Regions from separate parts of the Pseudomonas sp. NyZ201 genome, predicted to be linked through region 3. Evidence: riboswitches for the same ligand, from Rfam matches in the RefSeq annotation. Region 3 holds a riboswitch; each other region holds the start of a gene.
What was found. A riboswitch is a leader RNA that binds a small molecule or an ion and turns the genes downstream of it on or off. The one in region 3 is predicted to bind cobalamin.

Region 1 (7,494 bases), 1.9 Mb from region 3:
CCTCGTCCAGGTCGCCGCCGCGCAGGGCATCGGCCACCGGCTGCACATGCTCGCCAAGGCTGCGCAGGCCAAGGGCGCAGTACAGCGCGAGAATCTCCACCAGCCAGCCGATATAAGGCAACCAGGACAACGCGGTCGCCAGCAGGGTCAACGGAATCACCGCAAGGAACCAGGCCGTGACGCCATGACTGCGCCAGCCGCGCCCGCCGGAATTGAAGCGTTGTTCCAGGCGCCCGGCGAAACGGCCGAAGGCCACCAGCGGATGCCAGCGCCGCGGCTCGCCCAGCAGCGCATCCAGCGCCACCCCGGCCACGGTCAGCAAGGCCACACTCATTCGGCTTCTCCCCATTGGTTTTCAAACAGCATGTCGGCCAGCGGCCGGGGCGTGGTCCAGCCTTCCAGCGCGAGCATAGGCGCCGGATAGAACTCATGGACCGGGCCGAGGCAGAGTATCGCCAGGGGCTTGGCCCCGGCGGGCATGTGCAGCAGGTCGGCCAGGGCCTGCGGATCGAACAGCGACACCCAGCCCATGCCCAGGCCTTCGGCGCGGGCGGCCAGCCAGAGATTCTGGATCGCGCAGGACAGCGAGGCCAGGTCCATCTCCGGCAGGGTGCGGCGGCCAAAGATATGTGCCTCGCGCTTGTCCATCAGCGCCGCCACCAGCAGTTCGGCGCAATCGTTGATGCCTTCCACCTTGAGTTGCATGAACTCGTCGGAGCGCTGGCCGAGGGCCTCGGCGGTGCGCAGGCGCTCGTCCTCGACCAGGGCCTGGATACGCTGGCGCAACGCGCGCTGGGTGATGCGGATAAAACGCCAGGGCTGCATCAGGCCGACGCTGGGTGCCTGGTGCGCCGCCTCGAGCAGGCGCGCAAGGAGCTCCGGCGCCACCTCGCCACCACTGAAATGACGCATATCGCGACGTTCGCCAATGGCCCGGTAGATGGCCGCTCGCTCGGCCTCGCTGTAGGCGTGCTCGTTCATGGCGCCAGCAGCACCGCCAGCGCAGCGGGGTTGGACGGAAAGTAGAAGTGCACGTAGGAGGCCGTCAGCCGGCCGATACGGTACACCGCTTCCGCGCCGCGCCCGCCATTGGGGCTCTGGCCCCGGGCGATGGGCTCCAGTGCGGTGCTGGTCAGGGAATGGTGATAGGTATGGCCGCGCAGCGTGCCTTCCGGCAATTCCACGCTCTGCAATGCCAGGGCGGCAAGGCGCTTCTGCATGTTCGCCTCGCCCGGCAGGAGGCCGGCCAGTTCGGCCCGTTCGCCGGCGACATCGGTCAGGGCTTCGAGCAGGTAAAGCATGCCACCGCATTCGGCCAGCAGCGGCTTGCCGGCCTGGTGATGGGCACGGATCGCCGCCAGCATCGGTGCGTTGGCGGCCAGGGCATGGTGATGCAACTCCGGATAGCCGCCCGGCAGGTACAGGCTTTCGGCGTCCGGCAGTTCGCCATCATGGATCGGCGAGAAGAAGCGCAGCTCGGCGCCCATCTCCCGCAGCAGGTCGAGGCTGGCGCCATAGGTGAAGGCAAAGGCTTCGTCACGAGCCACGGCGATGCGCACGCCTTCCAGCATGGGCTCGATAGGCCGGGGAGCGGGCTGCTCGAAGGCCACGGGCGGCGGCAAGGAGGACTGGCAACTATCACCCAGGGCCTTGGCAGCAGCGTCGAGGCGCAGGTCGAGGTCGGTCAGTTCGCTGGCCTGGACCAGGCCGAGGTGGCGACTCGGCAACTCGATCCCGGTTTCCCGGGACAGGCCGCCGTACCAGCGCAAGCCTTCGGTCAGGCTGCCTTCGAGCAGTTGTGCATGGCGCAGCGAGCCAACCCGGTTGGCGAGCACGCCGGCAAAGGGCAGGTCGGGCTGATAACGGGCCAGGCCCAGTGCCAGGGCGCCGAAGGTCTGGGCCATGGCGGTACCGTCGATCACCGCCAGTACCGGCACGCCGAAGTGACGGGCGAGGTCGGCGCTGGACGGCGTGCCGTCGAACAACCCCATCACCCCTTCGATCAGGATCAGGTCGGCCTCGCCCGCCGCTTCCCAGAGCAGGCGCCGGCTTTCCTCGGCACCGACCATCCACAGGTCGAGCTGGTACACCGGGGCACCGCTGGCCCGTTCGAGGATCATCGGGTCGAGAAAGTCCGGGCCGCACTTGAACACGCGGACCTTGCGCCCCTGGTTGCGATGCAAGCGGGCCAGGGCGGCAGTGACGGTGGTCTTGCCCTGGCCGGAAGCCGGCGCGGCGATCAGCACCGCCGGGCAATGCCGGGTGTCGCTCATAGTTCGACGCCCTTCTGCGCGCGGATGCCGGCCTGGAACGCGTGCTTGACCATGCCCATCTCGGTGACCGTATCGGCCAGCTCGATCATTTCGTCCTTGGCGCCGCGACCAGTAACGATCACATGCTGCATCGGCGGGCGGGCCTGGAGGTCGGCGAGCACGCTGTCGAGGTCGAGGTAGCCGTGCTTGAGGGCGATATTCAGTTCATCGAGCACGACGAAACCGATCTGCGGGTCGCGCAACAGTTGTCGGGACACTTCCCAGGCAGCCTCGGCAGCGGCGATATCGCGCTGGCGGTCCTGGGTTTCCCAGGTGAACCCCTCACCCATGACGTGATAGCGCACCTGCTCGGGAAAGCGCCGGAAGAACAGTTCCTCGCCGGTGGCATTGCGCCCCTTGATGAACTGCACCACGCCGCATTGCATTCCGTGGCCCATGGCCCGGGCGAGCATGCCGAAGGCCGAGCTGCTCTTGCCCTTGCCGTTGCCACTGAGCACCAGCAGCAGGCCGCATTCGTTGGGGGCATTGGCGATACGCTCGTCGATCACCGCCTTCTTGCGCTGCATGCGCGCCAGGTGGCGTTGGTCACGTTCGGGGGATTCGCTCATCGGGGGTCTCCGCGGGCCACTGACGCCAAGCGGCGACAGCTGAGGGGATGGGGGCACGGAGGGACGCGCTGGCACCGGGCGCAAGGGCCCGGAGAACCGCGCACCACCCGCCGTGGTGCCGTTGACTGTTTGCAGGCCGGTCTCCGGGCTCACGAGCGGATCGCCGGGCGATCCTGACCGGGCGCCTTCCCGGGTTCGAACACCCAGTGGCCATGCGCGGTCTTGACTCGATTTACCGTTGCGGGGGCAGCGCCGGAGTCGCACCGGCTTCCCTGTTTCACCCGGTCGACCTTGCAGTCACGGGGCACCTGAAACACGTCGCGAAGGTTAGAGGGTTGGGCCCGGAGCGTCAATTGGAGACACCCATCACATTGCGACCAACGGCGCAACTTTCACGTTGTGCCACACTCCAAGCCAGTGATATCACATTGCCATGATTTTTCGCTGTAGCTGTAGCTCGTACAACAATGACCAAGGAGAGCAGCATGCAAGGCCTGATCATCAATAATCCTCGCCTGGAGTTCCTGCGTCCGGCACTTGAACGCTGGGGCGAATGCATCGAACGTTTCAACCAGACCCTGGGCGACAACGAAGGTCCGTACTGGCAAGGGATGCAAGGCAACCTGGGGCTGTTTTCGGCGGCGCTCTGGCAGGCCGAGCTGGTGACCTTGCAGGGTTACCAGAGCAAGAAACAGCGGGATGACGGCGACCGCGCCGCGCACTGCGACCTGCTGATCGCCAGCAAGGATGAATCCGCCTACCTGCACGCCCAGCAGCGCTGGCCCAGGGTCGGACGCCTGGACCTGGACGGGGCGCTGCAGGAGACGGCCACGCAGGCCAAGGCCATCGCCTATCCGAGCCAGTTGAAGATCGCGGCACTGTTCGTCAGCCCGAGCAAGCTGGGGCAGCATGCCAGCCCGGAGGAGTTGCAGGACCTGGTGGACGATCTGCAAAAGCACACCGCCTGTGCGATTGCCTGGTGTTTTCCGTATGGGTATCGCAAGTTGCATGACGAGGTGGGGCAGTACTATCCGGGAGTGGCGCTGCTCCTGAAGCAGGCCTGAAATACTTTGGGCTGCCTTGGAGCGGTCCCCGGTAATTGAACCTCCCTGCATGATTCAATCTCTGACTTCTTAGGATCTTCCCAAGGAGTCAGACCATGCCCACCCTGCGCCTCGCCATCCTGCTGGCCATCACCACCGGCCTGACCGCCTGCGGCGAATCCGCCCGCCTCCAGGTCACGGATGGCAGCGGCCCTTCGCCGCAATTGCCGGAGCCGAACAAGACCCTGATCCCCACGGTGAACATCGCCCCGGCGGTGGGCTGGCCCGACGGCAGCACGCCCAAGGCGGCCCAGGGCACGCGGGTGGCCGCGTTCGCCGATGGCCTGGACCATCCGCGCTGGCTGTATGTCCTGCCCAACGGCGACGTACTGGTGGCGGAAACCAACGCGCCGGAGAAGCCCGAGGACAGCAAGGGCATCCGCGGCTGGGTGATGAAGAAGGTCATGGCCAAGGCCGGCGCCGGGGTGCCCAGCGCCAACCGCATCACCCTGCTGCGCGATGCTGACAAGGATGGCGTGGCGGAAACCCGCACGGTATTCCTCAAGGATCTCAATTCACCCTTCGGCATGGCCCTGGTCGGCAATGACCTGTACGTTGCCGATACCGACCGCCTGCTGCGCTTCAAGTACCAGGAGGGCGCCACCTCGCTGAATGGCACCGGCGAGCCGGTCACCGAGTTGCCGGGCGGGCCGCTGAACCACCACTGGACCAAGAACGTGATCGCCAGCAAGGACGGCAGCAAGCTCTACGTCACCGTCGGCTCCAACAGCAACGTGGCCGAGAACGGCATGGACAAGGAAGAAGGACGTGCGGCGATCTGGGAAGTGGACCCGGCCACCGGCCAGCACCGGATCTTCGCTTCCGGCCTGCGCAACCCCAACGGCCTGGCCTGGGAGCCGCACAGCGGACAGCTATGGACCGCCGTGAACGAACGCGACGAGATCGGCAGTGACCTGGTACCGGACTACATCACCTCGGTGCAGGATGGAGCCTTCTATGGCTGGCCCTACAGCTATTACGGCCAGCACGTGGATGTGCGGGTAGACCCGCAGGATCCCAACCTGGTGGCCAAGGCCATCGCCCCCGACTATGCGGTCGGCCCCCATACCGCCTCGCTGGGCCTGGCCTTCGCCGAGGCCGGGGCACTGCCGCCGCCGTTCGACCAGGGTGCGTTCATCGGCCAGCATGGCTCGTGGAACCGCAAGCCGCACAGTGGCTACAAGGTTCTTTTCGTGCCGTTCAATAGCGAAGGCAAACCTGCGGGTAAACCGGTGGACCTGCTGACGGGCTTCTTGAACGAAGAGGGCAAGGCCATGGGCAGGCCCGTGGGCGTGGTCACTGACCAGAGGGGTGGAGTGCTGGTGGCGGATGATGTGGGGAATGTGGTGTGGCGGGTGAGCAGGACGAACTAACGGGCGTACGCGGACCTTGTAGGAGCGGGTTCACCCGCGATGACGTCGGTGAATTCACCACCGCATCGCGGGTGAACCCGCTCCCACAAGGTCCGCGTACGCCCTTCCTACGGGTTATGTGCCAGATGTGCAGGCGCCATCAACACCCGCTTCGCATTCAGGTAAGACTTCTGCCAGTAGTTGTTCGACAGATAATCCAGCCGCACCGTCCCACCGGTGGATGGAGCATGCACGAAGCGCCCTTCCCCGACGTAGATGCCAGCGTGGTTCACCTGGCTCGCACCGTTCGTCGCAAAGAACACCACATCCCCCGATTGCAGCGCATCACGCTGAACGTCCGGAGCACGCATGACGATCATCTCGCGGGTCGAACGTGGCAGGGAAATACCTGCCGCATCGCGGTAGACATAACCGATCAGGCCACTGCAATCGAAGCCGGAATCCGGCGTATTGCCGCCCCAGCGATAGGGCGTGCCGACCAGGCCAAGGGCGCGGAAAAGCACGTCCTCAGCGGCTGGCGAGTAGCTGATCTGGGCAGGAACATAGGCCGGCTGGACCACCGGGGCCGGGGTCGGAGCCTGGCTGGAGCAGGCACCGAGCAGTGCTGCCAGGGACAATACCGCTGAACGCGCCATCATCGTCTTCATCAGAACATCCTGTCTGAAGGAGCCCGGCGCGGGGCCGGAATAAGTGGTGAGAAATCAGATTAGACGTTTTCTGTAAACACGCACGGCGACTAGCTTTTCAGCATAGTCGCCGTGTGTCTGACACCGCTGCGAATCGCTTAGTTGCGCGAAAGTGTCGTGGTCGCTGCCGGCGGCGCCAGGGCCAGGGCGCGCTTGGCCTCGATGAAGGTCTTGCTCCAGTAGCGATCACCCAGGCTGTCGATCCGCACACCACCGCTGCGGCGGCTGCTGGAATGGATGAACTGGTTGTCGCCCAGGTAGATGCCGGCATGGCTGACGCGCCCGCGACCGTTGGTGCTGAAGAACAGCAGGTCACCGGGCTTGAGGTTGTTGCGCGAAACCAGCGGCGCATCGACGTTGATCATCTCGCGGGTCGAACGCGGCAGGGTCATGCCGGCTTCCTCGCGGAACAGGTAACCGATGAAGCCGCTGCAATCGAAGCCCGACTGCTCGGAGGTGCCACCGAAGCGGTAGCGGGTACCGATCAGCGACATGCCGCGCTCGAGGATGCTGTCGGCCAGGGCGGGCAGCTGGTAGGACTTGCTGCTGGAGAATTGTTCCAGATCCTGCTCGGTAGCCAGCTCTTCCTCGAAGACGGAAGTCTCGACGGAGGACTTGGTAGCGGACTTGGCGGAAACGGAGAAGTGATCCTGCTGTTGCGGGGCCGGGCTATGAGCCGCGCAGCCAAACAGCAGCGTCACGAGTGCGAGGGGCACGAGGGGTGCGAAGCGATTCAGCATGGGCACGACCGTGTCTTGAATTTGATGAAGTCGCGACTATGCCTTCTATCGATTCGATTTGCAAATTCAATCGAAAAAAATGTGACTTTTATGTGCGGCAGGTCAAGGACGCGGTTTACCAGCCCAACGTTTCCTTCAGGAAGGGGATGGTGAGCTTGCGTTTTTCCTGCAGGGAAGCCTGGTCCAGGCGCTCCAGCAGGTCGAACAGCGCACTCATGCTGCGAGTACCGCGGGTAAGGATGAAATGCCCGACTTCATCGGTCATGTGCAGGCCACGGCGAGACGCGCGCAGTTGCAGGGCGCGCAGTTTGTCTTCGTCGGACAGGGCGCGCATCTGGAAGATCAGGGCCATGGTCAGGCGCGACTTGAGGTCGGGTAGCTTGATCGGCAACTCCCGCGGCGAGGCGGACGCCGCCAGCAACAGGCGCCGGCCGCTGTCGCGCAGGCGATTGAAGAGATGGAACATGGCCTCTTCCCACTCCGGCTTGCCGGCGATCACATGCAGGTCGTCGAGGCACACCAGCTCGTACTGCTCCAGATGGTCCAGCAGTTCGACACCCCGATCGAGCAGTTGCGCCAGCGGCAGGTAGACGGCGGGCTCGCCCAGTTGCTCGAAACGCAGGCAGGCGGCCTGCAACAGATGAGTACGCCCGACCCCCTGCTTGCCCCACAGGTAGATCAGGCTTTCGGTCCAGCCGGCGTCGGCTTCGC
Region 2 (7,494 bases), 800 kb from region 3:
GCGATCAGCTCGCTGACGAAACCCTGCTTGCCTTCGCTGTCGAGACCGCGTGTTTCGCTGTCCAGGTAGAAGACCTTGAGTGCCGGGTGCCCGTCGGCGAGCTGCTGCGCTGCCTTCAGGTCGGCATGCTGCCGGGCGATCAGGCGTTCGGCCTGGGGCACACGGCCAAGTAGCCGGCCGAGGGTGCGCAGGTCCTGTTCGATGGCCTGGAAACCGCTTGCCTCGGGTTTTGCCGGGCAGGCATTTTCCAGCAGGTAGCTGGCGATGCCGTGGCGGGCCAGGTCGCGACGCGGGCCGACGCCGTCGCGGAAGGCGCTTTGAAAACCACCGATCACCAGATCGTAGCGTCCGGCATACAACACTTCCGGCGAGGGATATTTGTGCGACAACAGCGGCACGCCGCGATAGTGATTGGCGGCCAGGGCGCTGGCGTCGTCATCTATATAGCTCACCGCCGCCAGGGCCGGACCGGCTTCCAGGGCCAGGACCATGTCGGCTGCGTGCTGGTTGAGGGCGAGGATGCGCTGGGGCGGTGACTGGCGCAGGGCCCAGTCTTCGCCGCAGTTGCGGTAGTCGAGGGCCTGGGCGCTGGTGCCCAGCAGCAGGGCGAGCCAGAGGCTGTGTTTCATTGGGTACCTCGCTCGAGCAGCAGGTCCTTGACCGGTTGCCCGCCGACCAGATGCTCGCGGGCAAAGCGCCGGGCGTCCTCGTGGCTGGCGATGCGGTACCAGCAACGGTCCGGATAGACCGTGGCGATAGGCCCGAGGTTGCAGGGGAACTGGCAATGGGTACGGGTCAGCAGCACGCCGTTTTTCGTCTCGATCCGGTCGGCGGCGAGCAGCTCGTTGCGTACCGTCTTCCACACCTTCAGCGCCCCGCGCAGGGTACAGCGCGGGCCGGTGCAGAGCATGACGTGGCGGGCATGTTCGGGGATATGCGACCAGTCGGGGTGGGTGGGTATGTCCTGTTCGTTCATGGTGTTTCCTTGGTAAAGCATCGCTGGCAAGCCAGCTCCCACAGGTTCAGCACAAAGTTTGAGACCTGTGCAGTACCTGTGGGAGCTGGCTTGTCGGACCGCCGCACCGCAGCGATGAGGCCATCAGTCACAGCACAAAATCAGAAGCTGTAGGTGTACCGCGCTTCAGCCGTAAACGGCCTTCCCAGGTTCCCCACCCGACGCGACCCGCTGTCCATGCTGGTGGTGTAGTCCCGGTCCAGCAGGTTCTCCAGCAACAGGGCCAGGCGATGCTGGCGCTGGAGATCGAGATACCGATAAGCGTCGGCATCCACCACGCTGTAGTGCCCGTAGTCGATCCCCCGCGGGCTTTCCACGCTGCCGATATAGCGGATCGCCGCACCGGCGCCCCACATACGGTCGGCGGACTCGTAGCCGACCCGGCTGCGGGCGAAGAACCCGGGGATGTTGTTGATGGTGGCGCCGTTACGCGATTCGCTCAGGTTGCGCGTCATGTCCGCCTGCAGCTGCCAGCGATCGTCGAGCTGCACCTTGCCGTCGAGCTCGAAGCCGCGCACGGTGATTTCGCCGTCGCCGTTGACCCATTGGGTATCGACGAGAGTGATCAGGTCCTCGATGCGCCGATGGAACAGCGTAGCGCTGACACTCCATGGCTGGCCGTCGAGCAGGTTGCTGTAGTCCAGGCCCAGTTCGGCGTTGCGGCTTTTCTCCGGCTTGAGGTTGGGGTTGCCCATCTCGTCGCCGGGCTCGTTGACGTACAACTGCTCGGCGTTGGGCAACTTGTAGGCCGAGCCGAACTGGCCGCGCAGCTTGAGGTTGTCGGTCAGGTCGTACAGCGAGGTGAACATGCCCACGGTGGCGCTGTCGCCACCGCTCAGGTGCTCGCGGCGCACACCGATGCTGGGATGCCAGTCGGGCAGGGCGGCAATCTCGGGGCGCAGTTGCAGATAGAGGGCGTGGGCCTCGGCCTGGTTCTGGTCGATCTTCAAGACATCGTCCTTGCCCTTGAACCACTGGTTGTCGCTGCCGAACACCAGGGTGTGGCCGCCGGGCAGCACGGCTTCTCCCTCGGCCTGCACGCCCCAGTCGCTGAAGCCCCAGTAGTCGTTGTGGTTCTTCACTTCGATGCCGCCGACGCTGGTGTTGTAGACCCGGTTGTAGCGGGTGTCCCAGTCGTTCATGTGGCCTTTGACGAAGTAGCTGAAGTGCTCGTTCAGATGCTGCTGGAAGGTGGCCGTGGCGATCTGCTGGACACGGTCGTTGGTGGTGTTGCGGTTGGCATCGGGGCGCAGGAAGTCGAGGCTGGCCGCGCTGTACTGATAGAACAGTTCCAGGCGGCTGTCGTCGCCGAAACCCTGGGTGGCCTTGGCCCCGAAGGTGTTGACCTCGTAGCTGCGCTTGCGGTCGCTGACCGTTGCGCTGATGGCGCTGCTGCGGTAGGGCTGGTAGCCCTCGGAAATGTTGTGGCTGACATAGGCCAGCAGGCCAAGGTCGCCGAAGCCGTTGCTGAAGATTCGCTCGATACGGGCATCGCCATTGCGTCCGGCGAAGCTGTCCACGCCCAGGTTGACTTGGCCCGAGGCCTCCCGGGACCGCGCATTGCGCGTAACGATATTGATCACTCCGGACACCGCCTGAGTGCCGAACAACAGGCTCTGGCCGCCCTTGAGCACCTCGATGCGTTCGATGGCCGCGGCGGGCAGGGTATCGATGTAGATGCCGCCGTAGAGGCGATTGTTCAGGCGCACACCGTCGAGCATGATCAGGGTGTCGTCGTTGCGCCCGCCCAGCAGCGAATAGGTGCCGTAGTCGAAAGGCCCCTGCTTGGGCGCAACATACAGGCCGGGGACGAACATCTGCAGGACGCGGGTGATATCGGCGCTGGGGCCGGCGCGTTCGATCTGCTCGCGCTCCACCACTTCGATCTTGCTGCCATAGCGGGCCATCTGCGCGATGGTGTCGGATTCCACCGCAGGTGCCGAGACGATTTGCCGATCGAGTTCCAGCGTCGTCGCAAGGGCGCCGCCGTTGCCGCCGAGCAGGCAGCCGATCAGGGGGATGTACCGTGTATTCATTGACTTCTCGAAAAGGACTTTTCGGGAAGCGCACAGGAGGGAGCTGGCGAGCGCGCGCCAGTCTACCGGCTCGTGCCCGCCCACCGCAGGTTTGCCAAATGACTGACGCATCCGTTCTTCAGTCGTGATGCTCCAGGCCGGTCTCCGGGCTTGCGGGTATCGAAGCGCTTCGCCTTCCCATGCGTCTGCACAGTGGCCTGTTGAATGCTTCACTCGCTTACCGTTGCGGGGGCAGCGCCGGACTTGTCCTCAAGGACGCACCGGCTTCCCGTTTCACCTGCCGCGCGGCGGCGGCAGACACCTGAAACGGGCGGCATCTGACCATCGGGATGACCGTTCGTCAACCTGCGCTTTTCGCCCGGGCATAAAAAACGGCACCGCGCGGGGTGCCGTTTTCATTCGCGCGGGCAGGTTACTTGTGCAGTTCTTCCGCGGCGTACAGGGTGTTTTCCAGCAGGCAGGCGCGGGTCATCGGGCCCACGCCGCCCGGCACCGGAGTGATCCAGCCGGCGCGGGGCAGGGCGGTCTCGTAGACCACGTCGCCGACCAGCTTGCCATCTTCCTGGCGATTGATGCCGACGTCGATGACGATGGCGCCTTCCTTGATCCATTCACCCTTGACCAAGCCCGGCTTGCCGGCAGCCACCACCACCAGGTCGGCACGGCCGACGTGGCCGGCGAGGTCCTTGGTGAAGCGATGGGTAACGGTGACGGTGCAGCCGGCCAGCAGCAGTTCCATGGCCATCGGGCGACCGACGATGTTGGAAGCGCCGACAACCACGGCGTTCATGCCGTAGAGGTCCTGCCCGGTGCTTTGCAGCAGGGTCATGATGCCTTTCGGGGTGCACGGGCGGAGCAGCGGAATGCGCTGGGCCAGGCGGCCGATGTTGTAGGGGTGGAAACCGTCGACGTCCTTGTCCGGGCGGATGCGCTCCAGCAGCAGGGAGGCGTCGAGGTGGGCCGGCAACGGCAGTTGCAGGAGGATGCCGTCGATGTTCGCGTCGTCGTTGAGGCGATCGATCAGGTCGGTCAGTTCCTGCTGGCTGGTGCTGCTGGGCAGGTCGAAGGCTTGCGAGATGAAGCCGACTTCCTCGCAGTCCTTGCGCTTGTGCGAAACGTAGACTTGGGAAGCCGGGTCGGTGCCAACCAGGATCACCGCCAGGCCGGGGGTGCGCAGCCCTTGCTGGCGACGTTCAACGACACGTTGGGCGATCTGCTGGCGCAGGCTGGCGGCGATCGCCTTGCCGTCGATAAGTTGTGCAGTCATGACGGGTGATTAACCATCGAGAGAAAAAAAGAGCGCGCATTCTCTCATGAGCCGCGCGCAGGGCAAAGGCGCTTGGTCCGGCAAATAGCCTAAGCCCTTCAATAAAATGAATTTTTTTGAGAAATCTGTTGACGCTATTTCAGTGCGTCTATAAGATGCGCCTCACTTGTCGGGCAGGGCCTAGCACTGGTTAGCAAGGTCGGGCAGAATAAGCGGATTTTGGCTTGTTCGGTACGGCCGAAAGTTAATTTGTAATCGCAAGCGAAAGCAGATTAAATGTGCGCCCGTAGCTCAGCTGGATAGAGCATCCGCCTTCTAAGCGGATGGTCGCAGGTTCGAGTCCTGCCGGGTGCGCCAATCAAAGGCAGCTTTGGCACAAGTAAAAGCAGCATGCAATATGGTGGGCGTAGCTCAGTTGGTAGAGCGCAGGATTGTGATTCCTGTGGTCGAGGGTTCGATTCCCTTCGTCCACCCCATATTCCAGAAGGCGCCTGATGAAAGTCTGGCGCCTTTGCTTTAAATGCTTCACGCGGACGTGGTGAAATTGGTAGACACACTGGATTTAGGTTCCAGCGGCGCAAGCTGTAAGAGTTCGAGTCTCTTCGTCCGCACCATTCAAGCTTTTCCCGTCGCACGTTGAAGCGGGAATGCCGGCAACACCGCGCTGAGAAGCGCGTACAGCTATGGTGGGCGTAGCTCAGTTGGTAGAGCGCAGGATTGTGATTCCTGTGGTCGAGGGTTCGATTCCCTTCGTCCACCCCATATTTTGAAAGGCGCCTGGTGAATAACCAGGCGCCTTTTTCTTTTTTTGGGGCGGAGGCGTGTGGGGCGGGTTCGAGATCATTCGGTCAGCCTGGCCATTTCATCGCTGGTCAAGCCGAGGTTTTCTTTGAGGCGAGCTAATTCTGCCGATGACGGCGGTGTGTAATGCTCCATGGTGGCCCCGGGGTCAGGTAAACAGATATTTGACTGTAAGCGCGGTGATTGCTGCCACCGATCCCACCAGGGCTGAAGCGATGGCCAGCGGGTACCAGAAAGTCTCGCGTGTAAGCTTGCGCGACTCTGCCGCAAGTTTCGCGCTTTCGGCGGCGAGCTTGCCGGTCTCAGCGCTCAGCTTGACTGTTTCGGCCATGAGCTTGGCGATCTCGGCGTGAATCTTTTCGGCTTCGGTGCTCATGTCGGCTGTGGTCATCGATTCATCCTTCCGGGAGGCGGGTCGTGCGGCACGCGCTGCTCTTGAAAAAGAGCATGTGCCCCAAAGGTGTGTGGCGCAAGCTGGTTGAACCTTCAGGATGCGGCTTGATCCGTGCTGGGTATTTTGCCTTTGGTTCCCCAGTGAGGGTCAAATCGGTACTCAATCCAAACGTTTCGGGGCTACGGCACATGGCCACTGGTGATGATCGGTGCGGTCCGAACTCGCTGGCGGGTGTCCTTCCGTTGGTGTGGGATGGCTGGTAACGCTCGAATAAAAGCTGATAGATTTCAGGGGGTTGATCAAGTGCCAGTGCCCTGGCAAGCAGGTAGTGAAGATGATTGCTAAAGAGTCCCGTCAGGCAGTTGCGCTGGAGCGCTTCGCCCAGGCCAACCCGCAGTTGCTGGCGGAAATCGCTGTGTTGAGCGACGTCGAGCAGCGGCAGCAGATCCAGTGGGCGTTCGAGGATGAGGCGCAGGCGCAGGGTATCGAGCCCTGGGAGTTGACGCTGCGGCTTGTCGCGGAGTCGCCTGAGGAGCTGCAGGTCATGCGTCTGGAGGTTCATCGCGAGGTGGCCGAGGCGCTGGGCATGAGTTGGGAAGAGTACTGCGACTTCAACGAGATCGACGGTCTCTCCGGCTGATCGCGGGTGGCTTGTCGATTGCTTTTCGGGTGGTGCAATGGCTCTGTCTCGCAGGTTGCAGTGCTGCGCTGGCGCCGCCCGGGCTTTTCTGAAAAATATTGAGAGCCGATGCTGTCCGTCTCCGGGTCGAACAGGGTGACTTCTGGTGTCTGAGCTACTAGAATGCTTGCCCTTGATTCTGGAGTCGGGTATCGCCGGCTAACGTCTGTGCAACGAGGAATATTCATGCAAGTTTCTGTTGAAAATACTTCCGCTCTCGAGCGTCGTATGACCATCGCCGTTCCGGCAGAGCGCGTCGAGACCGAAGTCAACAAGCGTCTGCAACAGACTGCCCGTCGCGCCAAGGTTCCAGGCTTCCGTCCTGGCAAGGTGCCTATGAGCGTGATCCGTCAGCGTTACGAAGACGCTGCCCGTCAGGAAGCGTTCGGTGATCTGGTCCAGGCTTCCTTCTACGAAGCCGTCGTCGAGCAGAAGCTGAACCCGGCCGGTGCTCCTGCCGTCGAGCCAAAGTCGTTCGAAAAAGGCAAGGACCTGGAATACGTTGCAATCTTCGAAGTGTTCCCCGAGTTCACCGTTTCCGGTTTCGAATCGATTGCCGTCGAGCGCCTGAGCGCTGACGTCAGTGACGCCGACCTGGACAACATGCTGGAAGTGCTGCGCAAGCAGAACACCCGTTTCGAAGCCACTGATCGCGCTGCCCAGAACGAAGACCAGCTGAACATCGATTTCGTTGGCAAGATCGACGGCGAAGCCTTCGCTGGCGGTTCTGCCAAGGGCACCCAGCTGGTTCTGGGCTCCGGCCGCATGATCCCTGGCTTCGAAGAAGGCCTGGTCGGCGCCAAGGCGGGTGAAGAGCGTGTTCTGACCCTGACCTTCCCCGAGGACTACCAGAACCTGGACCTGGCCGGCAAGGCCGCCGAGTTCACCGTTACCGTCAACAGTGTTTCCGAGCCGAAACTGCCTGAGCTGAACGAAGAGTTCTTCGCCCAGTTCGGCATCAAGGAAACCGGCATCGACGGCTTCCGCACCGAAGTTCGCAAGAACATGGAGCGCGAGCTGCGCCAGGCGATCAAGACCAAGGTAAAGAACCAGGTAATGGACGGCCTGCTGGCTGCCAACCCGATCGAAGTGCCGAAGGCCCTGCTGGAAAACGAAGTGAACCGTCTGCGCGTCCAGGCCGTTCAGCAATTCGGCGGCAACATCAAGCCTGAGCAACTGCCCGCCGAGCTGTTCGAAGAGCAAGCCAAGCGCCGCGTCGTGCTGGGCCTGATCGTCGCCGAGGTGGTCAAGCAGAACGAGCTGAAGCCTGACGAAGCCCGCGTTCGCGAACTGATCCAGGAA
Region 3 (7,494 bases):
CAGGTGCATGGATCAGGCGCCCAGGGCCGCGCGCAGCCGCGCTTCGAGGGCCGAGGCATCGAGGTCCTGGCCAATCAGCACCAGGCGGGTGATGCGCGCTTCGTCGCTGCGCCAGGCGCGGTCGAAATGCTTGTCGAAACGGCTGCCCACGCCCTGGATCAGCAGGCGCATCGGCTTGCCCGGAATCGCCGCGAAGCCCTTGACGCGCAGGATGCCGGTCTCGCTGACCAGTTGGGTCAAGGCGTCGAGCAGTAGGCTTTCGTCGGCTTCCGGCAGGTCGAGGGAGATGGAGTCGAAGGCGTCGTGGTCGTGATCGTCGTGGTCATCGTCGCCGTCATGGTGCGAATCATGGTGGGTGCGGCGGCCGTCGATATGGGCCTCGGACTCGGCCCCCAGGCCCAGCAGCACGTCCAGCGGCAGCACGCCCTTGCTCGCTTCGACCACCTTGACCGCGGGCGGCAGCTCTTCCTCGACCTCGGTACGCACGGCGGCCAGGGCTTCAGGGGCGATCTGGTCGCACTTGTTGAGAATCACCAGGTCGGCGCTGGCCAGTTGGTCGGCGAACAGCTCGTGCAGTGGCGATTCGTGGTCCAGGTTCGGGTCAAGCTTGCGCTGGGCATCGACCTGGTCGGGGAAGGCGGCGAAGGTGCCGGCGGCCACGGCCGGGCTGTCGACCACGGTGATCACCGCATCGACGGTGCAGGCATTGCGGATTTCCGGCCACTGGAACGCCTGGACCAGCGGTTTGGGCAAGGCAAGGCCGCTGGTTTCGATGAGGATCTGGTCCAGGTCGCCACGGCGCGCCACCAGCTCGCGCATCACCGGGAAGAACTCTTCCTGCACCGTGCAGCACAGGCAGCCGTTGGCCAGTTCGTAGACGCGGCCGTTGGCCTCTTCCTCGGTGCAACCGATGCTGCATTGCTTGAGGATTTCGCCATCGATGCCCAGCTCGCCGAACTCGTTGACGATCACCGCGATACGGCGGCCATTGGCGTTGTCGAGCATATGGCGCAGCAAGGTGGTCTTGCCCGAGCCGAGGAAGCCGGTGACGATGGTAACGGGAAGTTTGGCCAGTGTTTTCATGTCGGATGCCCTTGGCAGCATGGCGGGCATGGGGACGGAGGCCAGGCACCGTGCGGTCTGGACGCGTTCGCCACCGGATCACCCCGCCCGGTTAATGTGGAATCTGGTCGAGGCAGGTCTCCTGGCTTGCATTGTGTCCTCGGGACGCCATCGACGCCTTCCCGCCTTATATAACCGGCAGTGGCAATGGTCGGTGGGCTCAACGCCTACAGTTGCGGGGGCAGCCGCGGCTTCGGCACCGCGTTCCCGTCTTAGCTCCGACCCGTGTCGGAGAACCTCGAACCGGCAAGGCTACGCAGTGCCCGGAGGGCGGTCAACCGCTGTATTGACGGATGTCAACGCGCGTGATTTCCTAACGCAATTCGTTTGGGTGCCTTTTTATTGCAAAAGGTGAAACGGGAAACCGGTGCGCGGTGGTCTTCAAGACCGTGGCAAGTCCGGTGCTGCCCCCGCAACGGTAATCGAGGAAAACGTCTGATCCACTGTGCCAGCAGTCCGGCATGGGAAGGAGACGCCCAGGCCCATGGCCCCTTGAAAGCCCGGAGACCGGCCCACGACCGATTTGACCAAACCCGCGGTGGGCGGGCGACGTTGCACTCCTGGACTTCCATGCCCCGGAGTTCTTCGCGCTTGCCTGTTGCCACGACAACTGCAAAAGGAAAGCGCCATGCCCGTCACCACCACCGCCAGTCACGCCAGCACTACCTCCACCACCCTCAGCCAACGCGTCGTCGCTGCCGTCAGCGCCTCGGTACTGGGCCTGTGCCTGGTCTATTTCGCCGGCTTCTCGCATATCGAAGCGGTGCACAACGCCGCCCACGATACCCGCCACAGCGCCGCCTTCCCTTGCCACTGAGGTCGCATCATGTTCACTCGCATTGCCCGTACCGCGGGCTTTACCGGGCTGCTCGCGGCCTTGCTGCTGACCGTGCTGCAAAGCTTCTGGGTCGCGCCGCTGATTCTCCAGGCGGAAACCTACGAGGGCTCTGCACCGGCTGCCGCCCATGAGCACGAGCATGCCGACGCCGCCGCTGGCGAAAGCCATCACCACGACGCCGAAGCCTGGTCGCCGGAAGATGGCTGGCAGCGCGTGCTGTCCACCACCGGCGGCAACCTGGTGGTCGCGGTAGGCTTCGCCTTGTTGCTGGCGGGCATGTACACCCTGCGCAGTCCACGCAGCATCGGTGCCGGCGCGCTTTGGGGCCTGGGCGGGTTCGCCGTGTTCTGCCTGGCGCCGAACCTCGGCCTGCCACCGGAACTGCCCGGCACTGCGGCCGCAGACCTGGCCCAGCGCCAGTTCTGGTGGGTTGGCACCGCCGCTGCCACCGCTGTCGGCCTGGCACTGATGGTGTTTGCCGGCAACTGGGTGCTGAAAATCGCCGGTCTGATTCTGCTGGCAATTCCCCATGTGATCGGCGCGCCGCAGCCGGAAGTGCATGAAAGCCTGGCGCCGGAAGCCCTGGAATCGCAGTTCATTGTCGCTTCGTTGCTGACCAATGCCGGTTTCTGGCTGGCCCTGGGCCTGATCAGCGCCTGGCTGTACCGGCGGCAGTCCGCCTGATGGCCGTCCCGCCCGGCGTAGCGTCGCTGTACGCCGGGCTGGGTTGCCGGCGTGGCGCTCCGGCCAGCGAACTGGCCGGGTTGCTGCGCGATGTCATGCAGTCGCGCAACCTGCCTTTCGCCGCGCTGGTTGGTCTTGCCAGCATCGATCTCAAGCGCCAGGAACCCGGCCTGCTGCAACTGGCTGCCGATCTCGGCCTGCCCCTGCACTTCTTCAGTGCCGTGCAACTCGCTGCCTATACCCCGCGCCTTAGCCATCGTTCGGCCATTGCCTTTCAGCACAGCGGCTGTTATGGCGTGGCGGAAAGCAGCGCCCTGGCCCTGGCCGAACAACTGGGCGGCGGGCTGGCCGCACTGCGCGTCGAACGCATCGTGCGCGACGATATGACCCTGGCATTGGCCTGGCTCCCTGCTTCTGGCGGATAATCCGTCATTCCGTTTTCCAGAGACTTCCCATGACCGTCTATTTCATCGGCGCCGGCCCTGGCGATCCGGAGCTGATCACCGTCAAGGGCCAGCGCCTGATCCGCCGGTGCCCGGTCATCATCTATGCCGGCTCGCTGGTGCCCGCCGCTGTGCTCGACGGGCATAACGCCGAGACCCTGATCAACAGTGCAGAACTGCACCTGCAACAGATCATCGAGGCGATTGCCGCCGCCCATGCCAAGGGTCAGGATGTCGCCCGGGTGCACAGCGGCGACCCCAGCCTGTATGGCGCCATCGGCGAGCAGATCCGCCACCTGCGCGAGCTGGGGATTCCCTACGAGATCATCCCCGGGGTCACGGCCACGGCGGCCAGCGCCGCCCTGCTCGGCTGCGAACTGACCCTGCCGGACATCGCCCAGAGCGTGATCCTCACCCGCTTCGCCGATTCCTCGCCGATGCCCGAAGGCGAAGCCCTCGCCAGCCTGGCCAGCCACAAGACGACCATGGCGATTCACCTGGGGGTGCGCCATCTGCCGAAGATCGTCGAGGAACTGCGCCCGCATTACGGCGGCGACTGCCCGATCGCCGTGGTCCACCGCGCGACGTGGCCGGACCAGGACTGGGTGCTGGGGACGCTGGACGATATCGTCGCACTGACGGCGGTCAAGGGCTTCCGGCGTACCGCGCTGATCCTGGTGGGTCGTGTTCTGGCCAGCGACAGTTTCCGCGAATCGGCGTTGTACCGTGCCGGGCATGCCCACCTGTACCGGCCCTGAGGCCCCTTGCACTGCCGTTGGCGGGCCTGCACTCTACGGCAACCACCACCCGAGAAAGGATTGCCCCGATGCTGGAACTTCGTCCTTGCTGCGAATGCTGCGCCACACCACTGCCGGGCGACAGTCGCGACGCGATGATCTGTTCGTTCGAATGCACTTACTGCCGTAGCTGTGCAGGCGACCAATTGAAGGGCAAATGCCCGAATTGTGGGGGTGAATTGCAGCCGCGGCCGGCGCGGGTCGGCGAGAAGCTGGTGAAGAATCCGGCGACGACGGTGCGGACGGTGAAGGCCCAGGGTTGTTCTGCACACTGAATCCCGTGCAAGCGACGCGGACCTTGTGGGAGCGGGTTCACCCGCGATTGCAGTAGTAAATTCACTATCGCAATCGCGGGTGAACCCGCTCCCACAAGGTCTGCGTCGTTGCCTCTAGCGGTTCAATGCGCCTGCATCTTGCTCTTGATGAACCCAGCCACCCAGGTCAACACCGCGCCACCGGCACCACCGCCGATCACGCTGCTGATGATGGCCGGGATATCCAGGGTTCCTGCCGCTCCGGCCTCGGCCAGGGTTTGATCGCCAGTCAGGTGGGCCAGCACCTGCCCCAGCAGCACCCCGCCGATTGCACCTGCTACGGAGTTCAGGGTCGGCCCCATCCCCTCCTTGCTCAACCCTGCCACGTTGCCGCCAATCACACCGCTGAAGATCTGGATGATCAGAGTGATTAAGTCCATCGCAATAGCCCTCTTAGCGTCTGTAAGGACACCTCGCGTGCGGGCTACTGCGGATACGGCACTACCAACGGGCATCGAGGCGTCGATGTCCGACCGACGACGGCAAGCTGTGGCGGATAACCGACAGTATATGTAGGACTTTTTACTTGCGCGAATCGGCGTCAGGGCTTGACGTTTTTCAGTTCGTTCAGCAAGCCCAGCAACGCCTGCAATTTTTCATCGCCGAACTGTTCAAGGATGCGCTGGTAGTTGCGCTCCATATCCTCGCTCATGGCGATGAAGCATTGCTGGCCCTGCTCCGTCAGGCCGACGAAAACCCGGCGCTGGTCGGTACTGGACTTCTTGCGCCGCACCAGGCCATCGCGCTCCAGGCGAGCGAGCACGCCGGTCATGCTCGGCTTGAGGATGCAGGCCTGCTCGGCCAACTGATGGCTTTCCAGTTCACCCTGCTGGCGCAGGATGCGGATTACCCGCCATTGCTGCTCGGTCAGGCCATGCTCGTTGAGGGACGGACGGAAGAAGGCCATGGCGGCTTCGCGGGCCTGAAGCAAGGTGAGGGTCAGGGAGGGTCTTGGTTTCGACATGGTCAGACTGATATCAACGATGATGGGGCAGCTTAAGAGCCGGGGTTACGGCCTGCAAGGCCCTTGGCAGGCACGGCGAATCGAGCCGGGCCAATCGTCAAATATAATGAACTGCCTCAGTTGAAATAGACCTGATTTATCACATTAAAATCAGTATTTTAGGCCGCATACCTCGCCTAAAACGTTAATAAATACGCACACAAAAGCATGAATCCGCTTGATATATTTAACGGCTCTGGCAAGCTATGGGGCAGGTTTCGACCGGGAACAGAGCTTCGCGTGCCTCCCGGCAGTGCTCGAAACCCCAGGCAGCGCCAGCTCGATAGCGGCGCGCCTGCACAACAATGACAGGCTGCGCCTGTCCCAAGGTGACATATGCCCAACAGCAACATTGGCAATAAGAATCAGAAATCCCGCAAACCCGTGGTCCTGATGACCATGGGCACCCAAGAGCGCAAGGGTCACGACTACCAGGTGATGACCCACAAGTACATCACTCCGCTGGTGGAACACGCCGGCTGCGTCCCGGTCCTGGTCCCCACCTGCTGCGGCATCGAAGACCTCGAGCAGTACCTGGACATGGCTGACGGCGTCTACCTGACCGGTGCCGGCAGCAACATCGACCCGGCCCTCTATGGCCAGGAAAACGAAACCCCGGGCAAGGCCCAGGACCGTGACCGCGACCTGTTCGACCTGCCGCTGGTGCAACTGGCGATCGCCCGCGGCCTGCCGATTTTCGGCATCTGCCGTGGCATGCAGGAAATCAACGTGGCCCTGGGTGGCGATATCTACCAGAAGGTCTACGCCGAACCCGGCTTCAACGATCACCGGGAGAACCCCGAGGATCCGGTGGACGTGCAATATGCCGCCTCCCACAGCGTGCGCCTGAAGCCGGGCAGTTGGCTGCAGGAATTGCTGCAGAGCGACGAGATCCGCGTCAACTCGCTGCATGGCCAGGGCCTGAAAACCCTGGGCGACGGCGTCGAGCCCCTGGCTCATGCCGAAGACGGCCTGGTCGAGGCGATCCATGCGCCAAGCCTGTCGCCGTTCCTGTTCGCGGTGCAATGGCACCCGGAATGGCAAGCCGCGAAGAACCCGGATTCGGTGCGGATGTTCGAGGCATTTGGCGACGCTTGCCGGGTGCAGGCGAGCAAGAAGCAGCAGAGTAGAACCCAAAGCATCGCTTGAGATAATCACCTCAAGACACTGATGTAGAAGAGCTTTTAAATCCGAAAGGCCGTATCGAGCGCACATCGATACGGCCTTTTTTGTGCGCACCGCACCTCCATTCCGAACAATTGACTTTACATTAGACACATAACTCATTGTTTTTAAATGATTTAACCCAAAGCAGAATCAACCTTAAGAGCATCGCTCAAGTTGCTGTCTGCGCTAGGGAATAGCATCCATCCTCGGCTCCATTCCCACCCTTCCCGTCAGCTCGCCTTCGATCTGCCCCGACAACGACCAGACCCCGGCCATCACCCCGGTGCCATGGTTCTCCATCAGGTTCTGCCACTCCTCGTTCAATGCTGCATTGAGGATCACCCGCAACTGCTCGACCATCTCCGGTCGGTCGCTCTCATGCATCATCGCGCCGATCCCGGCCGAGGCCACCGAGATCGCCATCCCCGCCGCCTTGCCCACCGCCGCCGCCACGGCGCTGAGCGCCCCCCGGGGCGCCAGGGTCGCTTCCAGGCGAGTGCTGGCTTTGCTGGCCACCGATGACAGTCCGTTGTCCGACGCCGTCGCATTGACCGCTGCGGCCTTGCGAATCTCTTCGTTCAGGGCCAGCCAGGCCGGCAGTTGCACGAAGGGCTTTGCCGTGAGCACGCCGCGCAGGCTGGCATCCCGCGCGGCAGGCGGGCCCAGGGCAATGGCGGGAATACGTTCAAGGTGCAGGGCGAACTGGTCCGGCGCGGGCCGATAGCGCTCGCCAATCCCCTGGATCTGCTGGCCGAGCAATTGCACGTACAACTCGGTCGCACGCTCGCGGATCAGGTCGGGATTGATCTGCTCGGCCACCGGCTCCAGGACGCGCTCGCGATAAGCGTCCTGCAGATAAAGGGCCAGGCGGTTATCAGGCTGGTCGCGGTGCTGGCTCATCTTGTACCAGGCCACCCTGAGGGTCAGCCATTGCTGGGTCCAGTAGCCGGTGAACCAGGGAATGAAATTCTCTTCGGTCTGCACCTGTACCTGCTCGCGCCAGACCCGCATGGAGCGCCGCGCATAGTCCCCGGCCGAACCGGCGGCGCCGCGCGAAGCCTGGACGATCTCCCGGTCCACCTGCTGCCAGGCGGCGGGCGACAGCACCACCGGCGGCAACTTCGGC

Region 1: another riboswitch for cobalamin. It lies ahead of cobO (cob(I)yrinic acid a,c-diamide adenosyltransferase); the one in region 3 lies ahead of ACPFMA_RS15155 (CbtB domain-containing protein).
Region 2: another riboswitch for cobalamin. It lies ahead of ACPFMA_RS18730 (TonB-dependent receptor plug domain-containing protein); the one in region 3 lies ahead of ACPFMA_RS15155 (CbtB domain-containing protein).

What each region holds. Positions count from the first base shown of each region.
Region 1 covers NZ_CP187557.1:1,510,100-1,517,593, reverse strand. The annotation lists gene cbiB (adenosylcobinamide-phosphate synthase CbiB) at 1-334, opposite strand, end outside; gene bluB (5,6-dimethylbenzimidazole synthase) at 331-981, opposite strand; gene ACPFMA_RS06990 (cobyrinate a,c-diamide synthase) at 978-2,273, opposite strand; gene cobO (cob(I)yrinic acid a,c-diamide adenosyltransferase) at 2,270-2,881, opposite strand; cobalamin riboswitch at 2,999-3,208, opposite strand; gene ACPFMA_RS06980 (hypothetical protein) at 3,367-3,945, shown strand; gene ACPFMA_RS06975 (PQQ-dependent sugar dehydrogenase) at 4,041-5,357, shown strand; gene ACPFMA_RS06970 (NlpC/P60 family protein) at 5,465-6,004, opposite strand; gene ACPFMA_RS06965 (C40 family peptidase) at 6,142-6,783, opposite strand; gene hda (DnaA regulatory inactivator Hda) at 6,899-7,494, opposite strand, start outside.
Region 2 covers NZ_CP187557.1:4,216,445-4,223,938, reverse strand. The annotation lists gene ACPFMA_RS18740 (ABC transporter substrate-binding protein) at 1-629, opposite strand, end outside; gene ACPFMA_RS18735 ((2Fe-2S) ferredoxin domain-containing protein) at 626-976, opposite strand; gene ACPFMA_RS18730 (TonB-dependent receptor plug domain-containing protein) at 1,117-3,051, opposite strand; cobalamin riboswitch at 3,170-3,371, opposite strand; gene folD (bifunctional methylenetetrahydrofolate dehydrogenase/methenyltetrahydrofolate cyclohydrolase FolD) at 3,464-4,318, opposite strand; tRNA gene ACPFMA_RS18720 (tRNA-Arg) at 4,599-4,675, shown strand; tRNA gene ACPFMA_RS18715 (tRNA-His) at 4,719-4,794, shown strand; tRNA gene ACPFMA_RS18710 (tRNA-Leu) at 4,848-4,932, shown strand; tRNA gene ACPFMA_RS18705 (tRNA-His) at 5,005-5,080, shown strand; gene ACPFMA_RS18700 (hypothetical protein) at 5,268-5,510, opposite strand; gene ACPFMA_RS18695 (DUF6388 family protein) at 5,848-6,153, shown strand; gene tig (trigger factor) at 6,379-7,494, shown strand, end outside.
Region 3 covers NZ_CP187557.1:3,415,106-3,422,599, forward strand. The annotation lists gene cobN (cobaltochelatase subunit CobN) at 1-9, opposite strand, end outside; gene cobW (cobalamin biosynthesis protein CobW) at 13-1,083, opposite strand; cobalamin riboswitch at 1,178-1,378, opposite strand; cobalamin riboswitch at 1,435-1,653, shown strand; gene ACPFMA_RS15155 (CbtB domain-containing protein) at 1,751-1,939, shown strand; gene ACPFMA_RS15160 (CbtA family protein) at 1,949-2,644, shown strand; gene ACPFMA_RS15165 (cobalamin biosynthesis protein) at 2,644-3,069, shown strand; gene cobM (precorrin-4 C(11)-methyltransferase) at 3,099-3,845, shown strand; gene ACPFMA_RS15175 (DUF1272 domain-containing protein) at 3,914-4,159, shown strand; gene ACPFMA_RS15180 (hypothetical protein) at 4,282-4,578, opposite strand; gene hpaR (homoprotocatechuate degradation operon regulator HpaR) at 4,740-5,162, opposite strand; gene ACPFMA_RS15190 (gamma-glutamyl-gamma-aminobutyrate hydrolase family protein) at 5,538-6,350, shown strand; gene ACPFMA_RS15195 (hypothetical protein) at 6,555-7,494, opposite strand, start outside.